2 regions of the Pseudomonas sp. C11 genome follow, and region 2 is predicted to be linked to the other one. Evidence: riboswitches for the same ligand, from Rfam matches in the RefSeq annotation. Region 2 holds a riboswitch; the other holds the start of a gene.
The links. Region 2 has a riboswitch for cobalamin ahead of cobW (cobalamin biosynthesis protein CobW). Riboswitches for the same ligand answer to the same signal wherever they lie in the genome.
Positions count from the first base shown of each region.

Region 1: it holds a riboswitch for cobalamin, as region 2 does, so the genes downstream of both, VC352_RS16475 (energy-coupling factor ABC transporter permease) here and cobW (cobalamin biosynthesis protein CobW) in region 2, are expected to answer to the same signal.

Region 1 is NZ_JAWIIP010000009.1:273,484-279,394, forward strand. It holds gene VC352_RS16460 (threonine dehydratase) at 1-24, shown strand, start outside; gene VC352_RS16465 (hypothetical protein) at 27-836, opposite strand; gene amn (AMP nucleosidase) at 940-2,412, opposite strand; gene VC352_RS16475 (energy-coupling factor ABC transporter permease) at 2,510-3,193, opposite strand; cobalamin riboswitch at 3,232-3,435, opposite strand; gene VC352_RS16480 (acyl-CoA dehydrogenase family protein) at 3,589-5,238, opposite strand; gene VC352_RS16485 (TetR/AcrR family transcriptional regulator) at 5,235-5,876, opposite strand.
Region 2 is NZ_JAWIIP010000007.1:205,798-211,708, forward strand. It holds gene glmS (glutamine--fructose-6-phosphate transaminase (isomerizing)) at 1-1,098, shown strand, start outside; gene VC352_RS13420 (hypothetical protein) at 1,095-1,325, shown strand; gene cobM (precorrin-4 C(11)-methyltransferase) at 1,548-2,303, opposite strand; gene VC352_RS13430 (cobalamin biosynthesis protein) at 2,300-2,737, opposite strand; cobalamin riboswitch at 2,824-3,019, shown strand; gene cobW (cobalamin biosynthesis protein CobW) at 3,114-4,163, shown strand; gene cobN (cobaltochelatase subunit CobN) at 4,291-5,911, shown strand, end outside.

The DNA.
Region 1 (5,911 bases), on a different contig from region 2:
GACGAGGCGCCGGTGGCCGCCTGAACTCAAACCGTGGCGAGCGGCTCGGCAGGCTGGCGAGCGGGTGTCTGCCGTAACCAACGCGCCAGCCCCCACTCGGCCGCGATCAGTGCCAGCAACAGAGCGAGCTGAATCAGCAGGGCAATATAGAACGGCTTGAACACATGGCCGACCTGCTTCTTGAACAACCCGAGAAGAAACTCGGCCTGGAACAGCTGCTCGATACGGGCATCCAGTACCTGAGTCAGCACCTTCTCGTTGAGCCCGCTGTAACGGGCGGTTTTCTCTACCGCCATCTCGCCAATCGCCTTGCCTAGCAGGCTGGCGCGCAGACGGTCGAACAGGTCGAAGGCAATGCGCTCGGCGGTCGAGGCATCGGCACGGGCCTCGGCCTCCAGCAGCCGTTCGCTGCGCAGGTAGTCCAGCGCCAACTGGTTGAGCACCTCCTGCACGCTGGCATCGCGCACCGCCAGGGTGCCCTGTTGGCCCTGCGCTTCGACATAGGCCTGGAAATCGCTCCAGACGCCATCAGCAAGCTCCTGCACCATGGGTGCGTAGCTGTCGAGATGGCGATTGATCTGCTGCTGGCTGCCATACAGCAATCCGCCCTGGAAACCGAGAAACCCTCCGGCCAGCGGCAACAGCAGAAAGTAGAGTTTGAGCAGCCAGTGGTGCCAGCGGTTATTGCGCGCCAGCCAGCCCAATCGGTGCAGCTTTAGCGCCAGCAACAGACCCGCAACCGCACCGAGCAGCAGGGCCAGGCCGGTGTAGAGGAAAAGACTGAAAAAGCTGAAGGGTTCCCACAGCGCGGTGAGCAGCAGACGTGCCTGTTCCATGTGTATCGCCTCGTTCGTCCATGACGAGGGCGAGTCTAAACCAGCGCGCTAATCAGTGCCGCCGGGGCGTGACCAGACTGTGCGTCAGGCCACGCCCTGCTTATCAACGGAACGGCGGCTCGTCGAAGCTACGCAGCTTGCGCGAATGCAGCGAGTCGAGCTGGCTGCGCATCAGCTCCAGCGCGGCGATGCCAATATGCAGGTGCTGGGTCACGGCGCGCTCGTAGAAGGCACCGGCCGCACCGGGCAGCTTGATCTCGCTGTGCAACGGCTTGTCCGACACGCAAAGCAGCGTGCCGTAGGGCACCCGCAGGCGATAGCCTTGCGCGGCGATGGTGCCGCTCTCCATGTCCACCGCCACCGCACGCGACAGGTTGATCAACGGGCGCTCCTGCGCCCAGCGCAGCTCCCAGTTGCGATCGTCGTAGGTCAGTACGGTGCCGGTACGCAGGCGCTTCTTCAGCTCATCGCCCTGCTCGCCCGTCACCTGCTTGGCCGCTTCCTGCAGCGCCTGCTGCACTTCGGCCAGCGCTGGCAGCGGGATGTGCGGTGGCAGCACGCGGTCGAGGATGCCGTCGCGGCGCATGTAGGCGTGGGCCAACACGTAATCGCCGATGGTCTGCGACTGACGCAGGCCGCCACAGTGGCCGATCATCAGCCAGCAGTGCGGGCGCAGCACGGCCAGGTGGTCGGTGATGTTCTTGGCGTTGGACGGGCCGACGCCGATGTTGACCAGGGTCACGCCATGACCATCTTCGGCCTGCAGGTGGTAGGCCGGCATCTGGTAGCGGTGCCAGACCACGTTCTCGATGATCGCCTGCATCTCGCCTTCGTTCATGCCGCGCTCGATCACCACGTTGCCGGGCAGCACCATGCGGGTGAAGCGCGAGGCGCCCACCAGCATATCAAGGCCATGGCGGATGAACTGGTCGACGTAACGGTGATAGTTGGTCAGCAGAATCCAGGGCTGCACATGGCGCCAGTCGCTGCCGGTGTAGTGCTGGATGCGCTTGAGCGAGAAGTCGGTACGCGCCGCGTCGAACAGCGCCAGCGGCAGCGGGTCGATGTTCTCCCAGTCGTACAGACCGTCGGCGGTGCCGTCGGTGGCGGCGGACAGGTCGGTACTGGGGAATACCCGCGCCAGCTCAGCGGCGGTCACGCCACTGCCGGCCAGCTCATCGCCGCCCTCGACCACGTACGGGTAAGGAATGTTCTGCTGACTGCGACCGACCTCCACCCGCACGGTGAAGTCGTTCATCAATGGGCGCAGCTGCTCCAGCAGGTATTTGCGGAAGGCAGCCGGCTGGGTCACGGTGATCGCGTAGGTACCTGGGATCTGCACCTTGGCGTAGGCGCGCACGGTGGTCGGCACTTCGCCCTGGCACAGGTAGGTCAGGCGCAGTTCGGGGTAGCGGAACAGGCAGTGCTCGCTGGCATCCGGACGGATGCGCTCCTTGAGGTAGCGCTTGAGCGCGTGGCTCAGGGCACCGGTGGCTTCCTGGTGCAACGCGGCAAGGCGATCAACCGCCTCTTCGGGGGTATGGGCAACGATAAAATCATCGGAACAGGCTTTCACAGGCATCTTCCTGGCAGAACGAACGCCCCTATCTTGCCTGCAACCTCATGGCAAAACATAGCGCGGCGACCGAGCGCATCGGTCACCGCGCTCTGGATCAGGCTGCCGCCTGGTGCAAACGCACGTTGAACAGCGGGCCTCGGCTGAAACGCGCCAGCGCCTTGGCACCAGCCAGCACGCCCAGGTCGATCAGCGGCTCGACCAGAATCACGCTCATGTAGGCCAGGCCGAAGCTGCCCACGGCGGCCAGGTTATCACTGGTAAAGCCATGGCCGTAGAAGGCCCAGAAGCCGACCCAGGCGACGATACCGCCCTGATAGGCGGTCGACAGCGCCAGCGCCTGCTTGTAGGACAGGTCGACATAGGCGGTACCGGGCGCGACGATCCGTTTGGCCAGCACACTGATGGCCCACAGCGGCACCAGCAACGTGGTGACGTTCATGCCGTACTGCGGCAGGTCGAATGGGGCGAACAACAGCCCTTGCAGCAGCAGGCCAGCGGCCAGACCGACGGCCGTGGCACCGGCGCCGAACAGCAGGAGCAAGGTGGAGCCGAGGATCAGGTGCACCTCGGAAACGCCAACCGCATGGTGCGGGAATACCTCGAAGAAGCAGAACACCAGCGCGGTGGTCAGCAGGCTGCGCAGCGCCAGGGCGGTCGCCCCGCCGTTGTCGCGAATGGCATCGCGCGCCAGTTTGGCGGTCAGGCCAAAGGCACCGACTGCGGTTGCGTAGCTGAGGAAAATCTTGGCGCCTTCGACGACACCGGGTTCGATATGCATGCAAGTTCCTTGGCCGCGCCCACCGCGCGACGAGTTGGAGGATCGATGGATTCGATGGCAGGTCTCCTGGCTCACGGCTTGGCACTTCGCCCGCCTTCCCGACCGGAGTCAGTGGCATGAGGGCATCGTTCGCCGCTTACAGTTGCGGGGGCAGCCAGGGCATTGGCGAGACTCGCCGCACCCTGTTCCCTTTTCATCCGCGTCACGTAGGTGCACGCAGAACCATCGGCCGTCAGATTACTCGCCTGCTGGGCTAAAAAACAGCGCGCCGGGCTGGCGCGGTTGGCTCATCCCTGTTGGCGCGGGGAACACGTTTAGTACGACCAACTATCCCAAAGGGAAAAATCAGCCGCTAAAAATCCACCAACTTTTCCTTGTTAAAGATCGCTCAAGAATCAAAGCAGATTCGGCGTGCTACGCGCCAGCAACGCCTCGACGTCGACACCTCGCGGCAGAGTGCCGTAGACCCGTCCACGGCCTTCCAGGCGGCTGGCGATAAAGGCATCTGAGACGGTGGCGTTGCCGGCCTCCAGCAGCAGCTTGGCCTGCAGTGCCACGGCCATATCCTCGGTGAGTTGGCGGGCGCGATACTGGATATCGGCGGTATCGGCAAAATCGGCTTTAAGGCGCTGAATATGCGCCCTGAGGCGGGCATCTCCGTGGCCGTCGCCCAGCTCATTGAACAGCGCATCGAGAACGCCCGGCTCCTTGGACAGAGCGCGCAGCACGTCCAGGCATTGCACGTTGCCGGAGCCCTCCCAGATAGAGTTGACCGGCGCCTCGCGGTAAAGGCGCGGCATGATGGTGTCCTCGACGTAACCGGCACCGCCCATGCACTCGCTGGCCTCGTAGATCATTTCCGGGGCGCGCTTGCAGATCCAGTATTTGCCCACGGCGGTGACCAGGCGGGCGAACTTGTCTTCCTGCGCATCATGCGAGTGGTCGAGCGCGCGGCCCATGCGCATGCACAGCGCCAGCGCGGCTTCGCTCTCCAGCGCCAGGTCGGCGAGCACGTTCTGCATCAGTGGCTGGTCGGCGAGCCGCTTGCCGCCCACCTGACGGTGCGCGCAGTGGTGCGCGGCCTGGGTCAGGGCCTGGCGCATCAGGCTACTGGAGCCGACCATGCAGTCGAAGCGGGTCATGGCCACCATCTCGATGATGGTCGGCACGCCGCGTCCTTCCTCGCCGAGCATCCAGGCGAAGGCGCCACGGTATTCCACCTCGCTGGAGGCGTTGGCCCAGTTGCCCAGCTTGTTCTTCAGGCGCTGGATGTAGAACTGGTTGCGCGTGCCGTCCGGGCGATGACGCGGCAGCAGAAAGCACGACAGGCCCTTGTCGGTGTAGGCCAGGGTGAGGAAGGCGTCGCACATCGGCGCCGAGCAGAACCATTTGTGGCCGACCAGCTCGTAGCCCTGCCCCGGCCCGCCAAGACCGATGGCGTAGGCGCGGGTGGTGTTGGCACGCACGTCGGTGCCGCCCTGTTTCTCGGTCATGGCCATGCCGATGGTGACGCCGGTTTTCTGCTCCATCGGCAGGTTGCGCGGGTCGTACTGGCTGGAGAGGATCTTCGGCAGCCACTGCTCGGCCACGTTGGGCTGCAGGCGAATGGCCGGCACGGCGGCAAAGGTCATGGTCAGCGGGCAGCCACTGGCGGCCTCGGCCTGGCTGTGCAGGTAGGTCAGGCCGGCACGGGCGACATGCGCGCCGGCACGCGGATCGGCCCAGGGCAACGAAGGCAGACCATGCTCGACCGCCGTGCGCATCAGTTCGTGATAGGCCGGATGGAACTCCACCAGGTCGATGCGGTTGCCGTAGCGATCATGACTCTTGAACACCGGTTTGTTCTCGTTGGCGAGAAAGCCGGCCTGCATCAGCGTGCCGCCGGCCAATGCGCCGTAGGCACTCAGGCGTTCGTAGGCCCAGGCCCCGTCATAACGACGAGTCCACTCCTGCAATGGCAGGTCGAGGCGATAGAGATTGGCGCCGTCCAGGCTCGGCACCTGGTTGAACACCTCATGAGTTTCGGCGTGCAGGCTGGGTTTCATCGCGTGGAGTCCTCGGCGCCGACGGCGCGCAGGCAGAAGGTGGCTAGGCTGGCACTGACCTGATCCAGAGTGAGGCCGACATGTCCGGCTTCGCGCGCCGCCCGGGCGGGTGGCGACAGCGGCCCGATCAAGGCTTCGGCGATGGCGCCGACCAGGCAGGCGGCGGTGAGGCCGAGTTGCTCGATGCGAAACTCGCCAGCACGAACGCCCTCGCCGAGCAGATCGACGAACAGTTCGGCATAGGCTTCGCGATAGAGCAGGCGCTGCTCGTCGACTTCCGGGTCGACCGGTTCGGCAATCAGGGCAAAACCCAGGCGGCGGCTTTGCCAGGCCCTCGCCGCGAACTGCTCGAGCCCCAGGCGCAAGCGCTCGGCCGCGCTGCCGGAACCACGCAGCGCAGCGGCCAGGGCATCGACCTCTCGCTGGCTGGCCGTGGCGAACACTTCTGCCGCCAGTTCGCCCTTGCTGCGAAAGTGGCGGTACAGACTGCCGGTGGCGATGCCGACATCGCCGGCCAGCGCCTGCATGGTGAGGGAGGCGAAGCCGCCCTCGACCACGCGCTTAAGGGCGCAATCGAGGATGCGCTGGCGCAGCGCCTGATCGCGGTCGATGCGCGCTTCACTGGTGTGATAGGCCATGGTCTGAATCCTGATTCATTCGCACCCAGTGAATC
Region 2 (5,911 bases):
CACTTCATGCTCAAGGAGATCCACGAGCAGCCCAAGGTGGTACAGCGCACCCTGGAAGGCCGCCTGGGCAGTGATCACGTACTGGTGCAGGCCTTCGGCCCACAGGCCGCCGAGCTGTTCGCCAAGGTCAAGAACGTGCAGATCGTCGCCTGCGGCACCAGCTACCACGCCGGCATGGTCGCCCGTTACTGGCTGGAAGAGCTGGCTGGCATTCCCTGTCAGGTCGAAGTGGCCAGCGAGTTCCGCTACCGCAAGGTGGTGGTACAGCCGGATACCCTGTTCGTCAGCGTCTCGCAGTCAGGCGAGACCGCCGACACCCTGGCCGCGCTGCGTAATGCCAAGGAGAAGGCACCGGGGCAGGGCGGCTACCTGGCCAGCCTGGTGATCTGCAACGTCGGCACCAGCTCACTGGTGCGTGAATCCGACCTGTGCCTGCTGACCCAGGCTGGCCCGGAAATCGGCGTGGCCTCGACCAAGGCCTTCACCACCCAACTGGTCGGCCTGATGCTGCTGACCCTGGCCCTCGGTCAGGTGCACGGTACGCTGGACAAAGCGCTGGAAGCACAGGTGGTCGAAGAACTGCGCCGCCTGCCGACCCGCCTGGGCGAAGCGCTGGCCATGGACAAGACCGTGGAGAAAATCTCCGAATTGTTCGCCGAGAAGCACCACAGCCTGTTCCTGGGTCGTGGTGCGCAGTACCCGGTAGCCATGGAAGGGGCGCTTAAGCTCAAGGAAATCTCCTATATCCACGCCGAAGCCTATCCCGCTGGCGAGCTCAAGCACGGCCCGCTGGCCCTGGTCGACGCCGACATGCCGGTGGTTACCGTGGCGCCGAACAACGAGCTGCTGGAAAAGCTCAAGTCCAACCTGCAGGAAGTGCGCGCCCGGGGCGGCGAGCTGATCGTCTTCGCTGACCAGCAGGCTGGCATGAGCAACGGCGAGGGCACCCATGTGGTGGCCATGCCGCATATCCACGACCTGCTCGCGCCCATCCTCTACACCGTGCCGCTGCAGTTGCTGTCGTATTACGTTGCCGTGCTCAAGGGCACCGACGTCGACCAGCCGCGTAACCTGGCCAAGAGCGTGACAGTCGAATGAAGCGCCAGGACGTGATCGAGCGGTTGGCCGATGGCGTGGTTTTCCACACCCAGGTCATGGTCAACCCGGCCAATACCAGCGAATGGATCGTGTTCTTCAACAAGGATGCGGGCCGCAGCTTCTTTCTGGTGGACGATGCTGAGCAGGTGCAGACCTTTACCAGTCTGGATGCGTTGATGGTCGAGCTGCGCGGCTTGGGCATCAAACGGGTGGAAGTACAGCTCTGAATAGTTGCTCACAGTTGGCGTGGATCAAGCTGTGGATATCCTCGTGACAGTTGGCTGAAGCCATTGCGAATAGGGCCTTACAGCCAGTTGTACAGAAAGTGCTCGCCAGCTTGCCCACTATCCACAGGGTGATTGGATAAGTCGCTTCCTATCCTGTTGATAAAGCGCTGAAAGCCATACATAGCAAGGCTTTCAGCGCTTTGTACGGTTTCTCGCCAGAGTTCAATCAGTGCCGGGACGGTAGAGGTGCCGATGCGCTGCGTCATACAGCGCAGATTCCGCGAAGGCACCTGGATCGAGTACGCGACCGACCAGGATCAGCGCCGTGCGGCGGAAGTCCTTGGCGGCGACCCTCTCTTCGATATCGGTCAGTGTGCCCAGCACCCAGTCCTGATCCGGCCAGCTCGCTCTGTGGATAACCGCGATGGGGCAGTCGGCGCCATAGTGCGGCAGCAGTTTGTCGACGATGGCCGGCAGATGGCGTACACCGAGGTGGATGGCCAGGGTTGCGCGGTGCCGCGCCAGGTCATGCAGTTGCTCGCCCTCAGGCATCGGCGAAGTGGTGCCGTAGCGGGTAAGAATCACCGTCTGGGCGATGCCCGGCAGAGTCAGCTCGGATTCCAGCAACGCCGCACAGGCAGCGGTGGCGGTAACGCCGGGAATGATCTCGAAGGGGATGCCGAGCGCGCGCAGCTCGCGAATCTGTTCGCCAATGGCGCCGTACAGCGACGGGTCGCCCGAGTGCACGCGGGCCACGTCCAGGCCGCGCTTATGGGCCTGGTGCAGCAGCGTGATGATCTCGCCCAGGTTCAGCTCGGCAGTGTTCACCACCTGTTCGGCGCTGTGGCCCTGCAGCACCGCCTCGGGCACCAGCGAGCCGGCGTAGAGAATCACCGGGCACGAGCGGATCAGGCGTTGCCCCTTGACGGTGATCAGTTCGGGGTCGCCGGGGCCAGCACCGATAAAGTAGACGGTCATGCAGGTTCTCTATCGAAGGTGGCCAGTGCACAGGTGGCGCTGGCACTACGGTTTTTCTCGCCGAGCAGGCAGGGCGATGCGCCCATGCGCGCTGCCAGTGCGAGGGCACAAGGCTCCGCTACGGCGGGACTGCCTGTGGCTGCCTGGGTCAATGCATTGCCGGCGGTCAAGGCCTGATAGGGGCTCAGTTGCTCGGGGGCGAAAAACACCAACTCAAGGGCCAGGTGCTCAGCCAGTTCATGCAGGCTGGCTTCGTCGCGCTTGTGGGCGATGCTGGCCAGGCCGACTATGTTGTCCACCGTCAGCTCATGCTGGGCCAGGCTGTGGATAAGCAGGTCGATCAACTCGTCCAGGCTGCAGCCACGGCGACATCCCAGCCCGGCAACGACCTGGATCGATGAGGCAGAAGGATGATCGGAGGTGGTCGGCAACATGAGTGACATTCGGACTGAGCGGTGGCGTAGCTCATCATGGCACCTGCCAGCGGTCAACCGCGATTGACCGGCCGCCGTGGCCTGCGTAGCCTTCTCGCTTTCGAGGTTCTTCCCGGCATGGCGCCGAGGAGCTAAGAGGGAACAGGGTCGATGCCCTGGCTGCCCCCGCAACTGTGAACGGTCGTAAACCCTTCGATACACCACTGCCTCAGGCGGGAAGGTGAAGGATGCGCAACGCGCACGCCGTGAGCCAGGAGACCTGCCTCGACAGACCAGCCATTTGCTCGGACGGGGTGATCCGACGCGGCCAGCACGCCCTTGTGTGCCCGCCTGCGCGTACCCGTCCGCCGAACCTACCGACGCCACGGGGCCCTTGATGAAAACCCTCGCCAAACTGCCTGTCACCATCGTCACCGGTTTTCTCGGTGCCGGCAAAACCACCCTGCTGCGCCACCTGCTGGCCAATGCCGGCGGCCGCCGTATCGCGGTGATCGTCAACGAGTTCGGTGAACTGGGCATCGATGGCGAGATCCTCAAGCAGTGCTCCATCGGCTGCAGCGAGGAGGAGGCCAATGGCCGAGTTTTCGAACTGGCCAACGGCTGCCTGTGCTGCACCGTGCAGGAAGAGTTCTTCCCGGTGATGCGTGAGCTGGTGGCGCGCCGCGGCGATCTCGACCATATCCTCATCGAGACCAGTGGTCTGGCATTGCCCAAGCCGCTGGTGCAGGCCTTCAACTGGCCGGAAATCCGCAACGCCTGCACGGTCGACGCGGTAATTACCGTGGTCGACAGCCCTGCAGTGATCGCCGGCACCTTCGCTGCCTTCCCCGACCAGGTGGACGAGCAGCGCAAGCTCGACCCCAACCTCGACCACGAGTCGCCGCTGCACGAGCTGTTCGCCGACCAACTGGCCAGCGCCGACCTGGTGATCCTCAACAAGGCCGACCTGCTCGACGCCGAGGCGCTCGCTGCCGTGCGCGCCGAGGTGGCCGAGGAGTTGCCGCCAGCGGTCAAGGTGATCGAGGCGCACGGTGGTGAGCTGCCGCTGGACGTGCTGCTGGGCCTGAACAGCGAAACCGAGCTGCATATCGAAAATCGCCGCACCCATCACGACGATGAAGACGACGACCACGATCACGAGGAATTCGACTCGTTCCACGTGGAACTACCGGAAACAGAGGAGCCGCGCCTGCTCGCCGCACTGAAAGACGCTGTGGCCAAGTACGGCATCCTGCGGGTGAAAGGTTTCGCAGCGATCCCTGGCAAACCCATGCGCCTGCTGGTGCAGGGTGTGGGCCAGCGCTTTGACCGTCACTTCGACCGCGCCTGGCTGGCTGACGAGCCGCGTGTCAGCCGCCTGGTGGTGATCGGCCAGCAGCTTGACCGCTCGGCCATCGAGGCCGAGCTGAAAGCGGCGCTGGCCTGATACAGAGCGTAGGGCGTACTCGATCGTAGGGCGGACTCAGGAGCGAAGCGAACAGTCCGCCGGATAACTGAGTACACCCTACGGCGCTAAGACCAATCGCGGCTAAAGCCCCTCCCACAGAGCGAATATGCACTTACTGCGCACCCAACCCGGCGCCCAACTGCCGGCTGACAGCATCGCCGACCTTGGCCAGACGCCTGCCGAGCTGGTGATCCTGTGCACGGGCGATTCGCATCTGTCGTTGCTGGCTGAAGCCGCCCGGCAACTGCCTGAGGACTACCCCAGCCTGCGCCTGGCCAGCCCGGCGCAGCTGAGCAACAACGCCTCGGTGGACTACTACGTCGAGCAGGTGCTGCAGCACGCCAAGGTCATCCTGATCTCGGTGCATGGAGGGGTCAGCTACTGGCGCTACGGTGTGGAGCGCCTGGTTGAGCTGGGCGCGCGCGGCGCCACGGTGATCATGGTGCCGGGCGACGACAAGCCCGACCCGGAGTTGAATGCCCTCGGCAATGTCGGTGAAGAAGACAGCCAGCGCCTCTGGCAGTACCTGCGCCAGGGCGGCTTGGAGAATGCCCGCCAGTTGTTCCGCTGCATCGGCAACCGCTGGCTGAGCCGGGACGACACGTGGCAGGAGCCGCAACCGCTGCCGCGCGTCGGCCTCTATCACCCGCAGCGCAGCCCGGCGGCGCTGGCTGACTGGCAGGCGCAGTGGCAACCGGAGGCGCCCGTGGTGGCGCTGCTGTTTTACCGCAACCATGTGCAATCGGCGAACACCGCCTTCGTCGATACCTTCTGCCAGCACCTTATCGCGCAGGGGCTCAACCCACTGCCGATTGCCGTGGCCAGCCTCAAGGAGGCGGCCTGCCTGGATCAGGTGCAGACCTGGCTGGACGAAACCAACGCTGCGCTGATCATCAATACCACCGGCTTCGCCCTGTCCAACCCCGAGGCGCCGCAGACGCGGGTGTTCCGTCGTGATATTCCGGTGCTGCAGGCCATCTGCTCGCTGGACAACCAGGCGCAGTGGCACGCCAGCGCCCAGGGCCTGGGTTCGCGCGACCTGGCCATGCACGTAGTGCTGCCCGAGCTGGATGGCCGGCTGATCGGTACCGCTATCAGCTTCAAGGGCCTGGCCTGGCGCAGCGAGCGTAGCCAGAGCGATGTGGTGTGCTACCAGGCGCATGAACCGGGTATGGCTTATGTCGCGGAACTGGCGAGGAACTGGTGCCAGTTGGCGATCAAAAGCAACGATCAGAAGCGAATCGGCTTGATCATGGCCAACTACCCGACCCGCGATGGCCGCATTGGCAACGGCGTTGGCCTGGATACGCCCGCCGCCGCGCTCAATATTCTGCTGGCGCTACAGCAGCACGGTTATCCAGTGGATAACCTGCCGGACAGCGGTACCGCACTTGTCCACAGCCTGCTCGGTGGCGTCACCAACGATCTCGATGGCCTGGATACGCGGCCCTGTGCGCAAAGCCTGGCGCTGGACGATTACCTGGCGTTTTTCCACAGCCTACCCGCTGCCAACCAGCAGGCAGTGCGCGAACGCTGGGGCGAGCCGCAGGATGACCCGATGTTCCGCAGTGGGCGGATGATGGTCGCCGGCCTGCGCTTCGGCCTGACCTTCGTTGGCATCCAGCCGGCGCGCGGTTATCAACTGGACGCGGCGGCGGTGTACCACGACCCCGATCTGGTGCCGCCGCACGGCTATATCGCCTTCTACGCCTGGCTGCGCACGGCCT